Regions from separate parts of the Schumannella luteola genome, predicted to be linked through region 1. Evidence: predicted binding sites of a transcription regulator. Region 1 holds the regulator's gene; each other region holds the start of a gene.

Region 1 (2,260 bases):
GAGCTCGTGCAGCACGACGCCGCGGGCGGCGGCGGCCTCGCCGACGGTCTCGGCTGTCGCGCCGTGCACGCTCACCGCGCCGTCCGGCAGCGGGGTCACGGTCGCGCCGCGCAGCGCCTCGGCGAGCAGCTGCGGCTGCGGGGTGCGCACGCGCACGGTCGCTCCGCCGGCGCCGGCGATGATCTCGGCGACCGGCGCATCCGCCAGCACCTGCCCGCGCCCGAGCACGATGATGTGGTCGGCGGTCTGCGCCATCTCGCTCATCAGATGCGAGGAGAGCAGCACCGTGCGTCCTTCGGCGGCCAGGCCGCGCACGAGCTGGCGCACCCAGGTGACGCCCTCCGGGTCGAGCCCGTTGACCGGCTCGTCGAGGATCAGCGTCGCCGGGTCGCCGAGCAGCGCGGCGGCGATGCCGAGGCGCTGGCCCATGCCGAGCGAGAAGCCGCCGACGCGCTTGCGGGCGACGCTGTCGAGGCCGGTGAGGGCGATGACCTCGTGCACGCGGGCGGTGGGGATGCCGTGGGTCGCCGCGAGCGACTGCAGGTGCTTGAACGCGCTGCGGCCGGTGTGCACGGCCTTCGCGTCGAGCAGCACGCCGACCTCGCGCAGGGGAGCGCGGTGCTCGGCGTAGGGCCGTCCGTTGACGGTGACGCCGCCGGAGGTCGGACGGTCGAGTCCGACGATCATGCGCATGGTGGTCGACTTGCCGGCGCCGTTGGGGCCGAGGAAGCCGGTCACCTGACCGGGACGCACGGTGAAGTCGATGCCGTCGACCGCGACCTTCGCCCCGTAGCGCTTGGTGAGCGCGCGAGCCTGGATCATGTCTGCCCTTCGTCGTGAGCGGGGCCGTGTGCCCTGCGTCATCAACGCTAGGAAGAGAGATGAGTCGCGGTCATCCGCCGTGGGGCGGGTTCGTGCGCGATCCGGCTGGCACCGTGGTACCAGCGGGGGAGGCGCGTCTCCGCCTCGAGACGGTGGCGGTGCGTGACCGCGTCGGTGCTGACGCCGTACCTCGCTCGCGGGCTCAGACCGCGCGCAGCACGGCGACGACCTTGCCGAGCACCTCGGCCTGGTCGCCGAGGATCGGCTCGAAGGCGGAGTTGCGCGGCAGCAGCCAGGTGTGGCCGTCGCGCTGGCGGAACACCTTGACGGTCGCCTCGCCGTCGAGCATCGCCGCGACGATCTCGCCGTTCTCGGCAGTGTTCTGCGTGCGCACGACGACCCAGTCGCCGTCGCAGATGGCCGCGTCGATCATCGACTCGCCGACGACCTTGAGCATGAAGAGCTCGCCCTTGCCGACGAGCTGGCGGGGGAGCGGGAAGACCTCGTCGACCTGCTGGTCGGCCGTGATCGGGATGCCGGCGGCGATGCGGCCGACGAGCGGCACCATCGCGGCGTCGCCGACGGAGGGAGCGGACTCGACGGCCGACGACGTCGACGGCAGGTCGATGAGCACCTCGAGCGCGCGCGGGCGGTTGGGGTCACGGCGCAGGTAGCCGCTCAGCTCGAGCTGGTTGAGCTGGTGGGTCACGCTCGAGAGCGAGGCGAGCCCGACGGCGTCGCCGATCTCGCGCATGCTCGGCGGGTAGCCGCGCGTGGCGACCTGCTGGGAGATGAACTCGAGGATCGCCAGCTGCTTCTCGCTCAGGCTCTTGCGCCGGCGGGTGCCGCCGGTGGCGCCTCGGTCGGTGGCGTCGCTCATGGGCGGTCCTCTCTGGCTGGTCACGTTCTGAAAACCCGACTTCTGAGGGCCCTCGACGACGTGTACCGGCGGATGTCGGTGGTCGTCGGGAAGCTGTTCCCAGACATTCGGAACTGTATCCGGTTCGAAAGGTCTGCTCAAACATCTGTTCGAGCGTGTCGTCGCATCCGCGCCTGTTATCAGACCGAAACCGACGATCCACTTGAACATACGTTCGATAGAAGATATGTTCGGAACACAGCTTCGCAGCCGGCTCTCCCGGCCGAGCGTCGGCCGCGAAGCTGTCCAGACTCAGGAGGTCACCATGAGCACCATCTCCCTCGCCCCGACGGCTGCGGCCCCGCGCCTGCGCATCACGCGCCGCGGTCAGGTCGTGCTCTCGGTCCTCATCGCGATCCCGCTCGTCCTGGGCGTCGGAGCCTTCGTCGTCGGCAGCGGCGACGCGGTCGCGACCTCGTCCAGCTCGTCGACGACCTTCGAGCACGTCCGCGTGCAGGCGGGCGACACCCTCTGGAGCATCGCCGAGCGCGTCGCCCCGCAGAGCGACCCGCGCGACGT
Region 2 (2,260 bases), 1.8 Mb from region 1:
CATTCCTCCAGATTAGAGGGTGTGGCGCGTCGCGCCCGGCAACGGGCGTCGCGCAGGTCGGGCCCGGGCCCCGCGGCTCCGGGCTCGCCGGTCGTCTCGCACTGCTCACGGATCTCGCCCTCCGCGGCCTCCCATCGGGTTCCCCTGCCTTCAGAACAGCTTCGGCTGCAGCGCCTCGGCGGCGGCCGGGCTCAGCTCGGCCGCGAGCATCCGTTCGGCGCCATCGGCGACGGCGCCACCCGACGAGGAGGGATCGCCGTGCGTCGTGCCGTCGAAGCCGACCTTCGGCTGCGGCCCGGTCGGGCGCGAGCGCAGCCCGCTCGAGCGGATCGCTCCGGTCGACGGCTCCTCCTGCGCGCGGCCGAGACCGTGTTTGCGCAGCAGCGGCTGCATCTTGGCGGCGAGCCAGCGCCGGTAGTCCTTCGGCGCGTAGTTCGAATCGCGGTAGAGATCGGTGTAGCGGCCGACCAGGTCGGGATGCTCGCGCGCGAGCCAGGAGAAGTACCACTCGCGCGCGCCCGGGCGCAGATGCAGCGCCGAGTAGGCCACCGAGCTCGCCCCGGCCTCGGCGATGCGGCCCAGTGCGCGGTCGAGATGGTCGCGGCTGTCGGTGAGCCAGGGCAGCACCGGCATGAGGAAGACGCTCGGGCTGAAGCCGGCATCCCGCGCCGCCGCGATCGTGGCCAGCCGCGCCTCGGTGCTCGGGGCGCCCGGCTCGATCGACTTCTGCAGCTCGGGGTCGAAGACGGCGATCGACATCGCCAGGTCGACGGGCACGCGCTCGGCGGCCGCCTGCAGCAGCGGCAGGTCGCGCCGCAGCAGGGTGCCCTTGGTGAGGATGCTCAGCGGGGTTCCCGACGCGGCGAGCGCCGCGATGACGCCGGGCATGAGCCGGTAGCGCCCCTCGGCCCGCTGATACGGATCGGTGTTGGTGCCGAGCGCGACCGGATGATGGCCCCAGCTCGGGCGGGCCAGCTCGCGCTCGAGCACCTCGGCGACGTTGACCTTGACGATGATCTGCTCGTCGAAGTCGCGCCCGGCATCCAGGTCGAGGTATTCGTGGGTGCGCCGGGCGAAGCAGAAGACGCAGGCGTGACTGCACCCGCGATAGGGGTTGATCGTCCAGCCGAAGGGCAGTGCGGCCGCCGTCGGCACGTGGTTGAGCGCGCTCTTGGCCATCACCTCGTGGAAGGTGATTCCGGCGAATTCGGGAGTGCTGACCGAGCGGACGAGGTCGTGCAGGCGCGCCAGCCCGGGCAGCGCGCCCTGCTGCTCGGCATCCAGCTGCTGCCCGCTCCATCTCATGCTCGACATTCGAACATACGTTCGATATGGTGTCAATGCACCGCGTTTCCCGGGGCGCCGAGAGCCTGTCGGGTCGCTGTCGTGAAGCTGTCGGGTGATCGTCGTGCTGCTGACGTGGAGCCAGAAGCCGGGCATTCTTAGCGTGATGGGCATGAACGAGACCCGCATCAGCACCCTCCGCCGCGAACGCGGCTGGACCCAGGAGCGCCTGGCCGAGCACAGCGGCGTGACCGTGCGCACCATCCAGCGGCTCGAACGCGGCGACGACGCCAGCCTCGAGACCCTCACCCTCGTCGCGCGCGCCTTCGAGGTGCCGGTCAGAGACCTCTTCGAGACGGTCGAGAAGCCCGAGTTCGGTGAGGCCGTCGACGGGCTCGACGCCCGCACCGAGCGCGAGCAGCAGCAGCGCGACCGCGCCACCCGCTCGTGGCGCAGCCTCTACGTCGGCATCGGCGTCGTGCTGGCGATGGGCATCACGGTCGTCGTGGCCATCACGCATCTCGGCATGCTCTACCTCGCCCTCGGCGCCTACTGGGCGGGCGGCGCACTGCTCGGCCGCTGGCTCATGGATGCGGTGATCGAGCCGCGTCTCGACGAGCGCTATCCGCTCTCCCGCAGCAGCCGCGAGCCCCGCGCGGATCGATCGCGCTGAGGCCCGCGGCGGCCACGGGATCAGATGGCGCCGGTCAGGCCGCCGCCGCCCCGCGCACTTCGCCCCCGGTCAGCGCCAGCTCGGCGCCGTGCCAGCGCCGCCGCAGCCAGCGGTCGTGACTCGCGATCACGACGGCGCCCGGGTAGCCGCCCAGCGCATCCTCGAGCTCCGTCGCCAGGCCGAGCGACAGGTGGTTCGTCGGCTCATCGAGCAGGAACACGTGCGGCGGCTTCGCGATCACCAACGCCAGCGCCATGCGCCGCTGCTGCCCGATCGAGAGCCGGCCGACCGGACGGTCGAGAT
Region 3 (2,260 bases), 180 kb from region 1:
CCGTCACCGTCACGGTGACCGTCGCGTCGGTCTTCGTGCGCGCGTCGGCGACGTGCACCGGCTGCGCACGACCGAAGGCGACCGCGGCGGGATCGCTCGAGCAGCCCGACAGCACAGCGGCGATGCCGGCGATCACGACGGCGGCGACCGCGCGACGGATGCCGGGAGCCGCGTGCGGACGACGGACTCGAGAGGCGCTCACCCGGCCAGCCTAGGTCGCCCCGACGGCCGCACCACCGCACGGTCGCTAGGATGACGGGGTTCAGACCATCGACGAAGGAGCACCGTGAGCGGGCATTCCAAGTGGGCGACGACCAAGCACAAGAAGGCGGTCATCGACCAGCGCCGCGCGAAGTCGTTCGCCAAGCTCATCAAGAACATCGAGGTGGCCGCCAAGATCGGCGGCGCCGACCTCTCCGGCAATCCGACGCTCGTCGACGCCGTGCAGAAGGCCAAGAAGACCTCGGTTCCCAATGACAACATCGACCGCGCCATCAAGCGCGGTGCGGGTCTCACCGGCGAGACGATCGACTACACGACGATCATGTACGAGGGCTACGGAGCCAACGGCGTCGCGTTCTACGTCGAGTGCCTCACCGACAACAAGAACCGCGCCGCCGCCGAGGTGCGCACCGCGTTCTCGCGCAACGGCGGCACTCTCGCCGACCCGGGCAGCGTCGCCTACAACTTCAGCCGCAAGGGCGTCATCTCGGTCACGAAGACCGACGGCGTGACCGAGGATGCGATCCTCGAGGCCGTGCTCGAGGCCGGGGCCGAGGAGGTCGTCGACCAGGGCGGCGGCTTCGAGATCCTGACCGACCCCTCCGACCTCGTCGCCGCGCGCACAGCGCTGCAGGGCGCGGGCATCGACTACGACTCGGCCGACGCCGAGTTCGTGCCGAACCTGCAGGTCGAGGCCGACGCCGACACGGCGCGCAAGGTCTTCCGCCTGATCGACGCGCTCGAGGACAGCGACGACGTGCAGAACGTGTACACCAACATCCAGGTGAACGCCGACGTGCAGGCCGAGCTCGACGCCGACTCGGACGACTGACGACCGACGCGGGTCACACGCGAGGGGCGCTGCCGGCCGGCAGCGCCCCTCGCGTCGTCTCCGGGGTTCGTGGCGGGCATCGTCGCGTGCGCGCCGCGCGGTGAGTCTCGAACATCTGTACGACCGGATGCCGTAGCGTCGCCGTCATGCGCGTGCTCGGAATCGACCCCGGTCTGACCCGCTGCGGCGTCGGCATCGTCGACGTCGCGCCCGACCGTCGCGCGACCCTCGTGCACGTCGGCGTCATCCGCACGAGCCCCGACACCCGGCTCGAGCAGCGCATCCATGCGATCATGCTCGGAGTCCGGGCCGCGCTCGACGAGCACCGGCCGGATGCGGTCGCGCTCGAGCGGGTCTTCGCGCAGCACAACCTCAGCACCGTGATGGGCGTCGCGCAGGCCAGCGGCGTCGTGCTCGCCCTCGCCGCCGAGCGCGAGCTGCGCGTCGGCCTGCACACGCCGAGCGAGGTGAAGGCCGCCGTCACCGGCTACGGCGCCGCCGAGAAGGCCCAGGTCGGCACGATGGTCGCGCGGGTGCTGCGCCTCGACGAGATCCCCAAACCCGCGGATGCCGCCGACGCACTGGCGCTCGCGCTCTGCCACGCGTGGAGCGGGCAGGCCGGGATGCCGGCCGCCGGCTCCGCATCCGCCCTCGGCTCCGCATCCGGCTCGTCCGACGGGCTCACCCCGGCCCAGCGCGCCTGGCGCGATGCCGAGAAGCGCACCGCGCGCACCGAACCCCGATTCGCCGCCCCGACCCGAAAGGCCACCCGATGATCGCCTCCGTGCGCGGACCCGTGCTCAGCGCCGCCGGAACCCTCGTCGTCGTCGAGGTCGGCGGTGTCGGCATGGCCGTCCAGGTCACGCCCCAGCACGCGCTGAGCCTGCGCCTCGGCCAGGAGGCGCTGCTGCACACGGCGCTGATCGTGCGTGACGACGACCTCAGCCTGTTCGGCTTCGCCACGCGCGAGGAGCTCACGGTCTTCGACCTGCTGCGCGGCGTCACCGGCGTCGGCCCGAAGTCGGCGCTCGGCGTGCTCGCCGCGCTCAGCCCCGACGAGATCGCCCGCGCGATCGGCGCCGAGGACGACGCCGCGTTCCGCAAGGTCTCGGGCATCGGGCCGAAGACGGCCAAGCTCATCACGGTCAGCCTCGCCGGCAAGCTCGTGCCGGTCGCCCCGGCCGCCGCCGGGGGAGCGACCACGGC

What was found. Region 1 encodes LexA, which represses DNA repair genes until DNA is damaged. Its sites were predicted from a motif close to TCGAACANNTGTTCGA; they were not measured.
Region 2: BJ979_RS06285 (Rv2578c family radical SAM protein) is a predicted target of LexA. The motif match lies at 1,315-1,330, and genes of this name have one in related genera.
Region 3: ruvC (crossover junction endodeoxyribonuclease RuvC) is a predicted target of LexA. The motif match lies at 1,162-1,177, and genes of this name have one in related genera.

The regions. Positions count from the first base shown of each region.
Region 1 is NZ_JACBZY010000001.1:3,191,196-3,193,455, reverse strand. It holds gene BJ979_RS14550 (ABC transporter ATP-binding protein) at 1-822, opposite strand, end outside; gene lexA (transcriptional repressor LexA) at 1,025-1,702, opposite strand; gene BJ979_RS14540 (LysM peptidoglycan-binding domain-containing protein) at 2,007-2,260, shown strand, end outside.
Region 2 is NZ_JACBZY010000001.1:1,416,131-1,418,390, reverse strand. It holds gene BJ979_RS06290 (response regulator transcription factor) at 1-3, opposite strand, end outside; gene BJ979_RS06285 (Rv2578c family radical SAM protein) at 151-1,305, opposite strand; gene BJ979_RS06280 (helix-turn-helix transcriptional regulator) at 1,457-1,957, shown strand; gene BJ979_RS06275 (ABC-F family ATP-binding cassette domain-containing protein) at 1,992-2,260, opposite strand, start outside.
Region 3 is NZ_JACBZY010000001.1:3,007,792-3,010,051, reverse strand. It holds gene BJ979_RS13690 (hypothetical protein) at 1-202, opposite strand, end outside; gene BJ979_RS13685 (YebC/PmpR family DNA-binding transcriptional regulator) at 287-1,054, shown strand; gene ruvC (crossover junction endodeoxyribonuclease RuvC) at 1,201-1,830, shown strand; gene ruvA (Holliday junction branch migration protein RuvA) at 1,827-2,260, shown strand, end outside.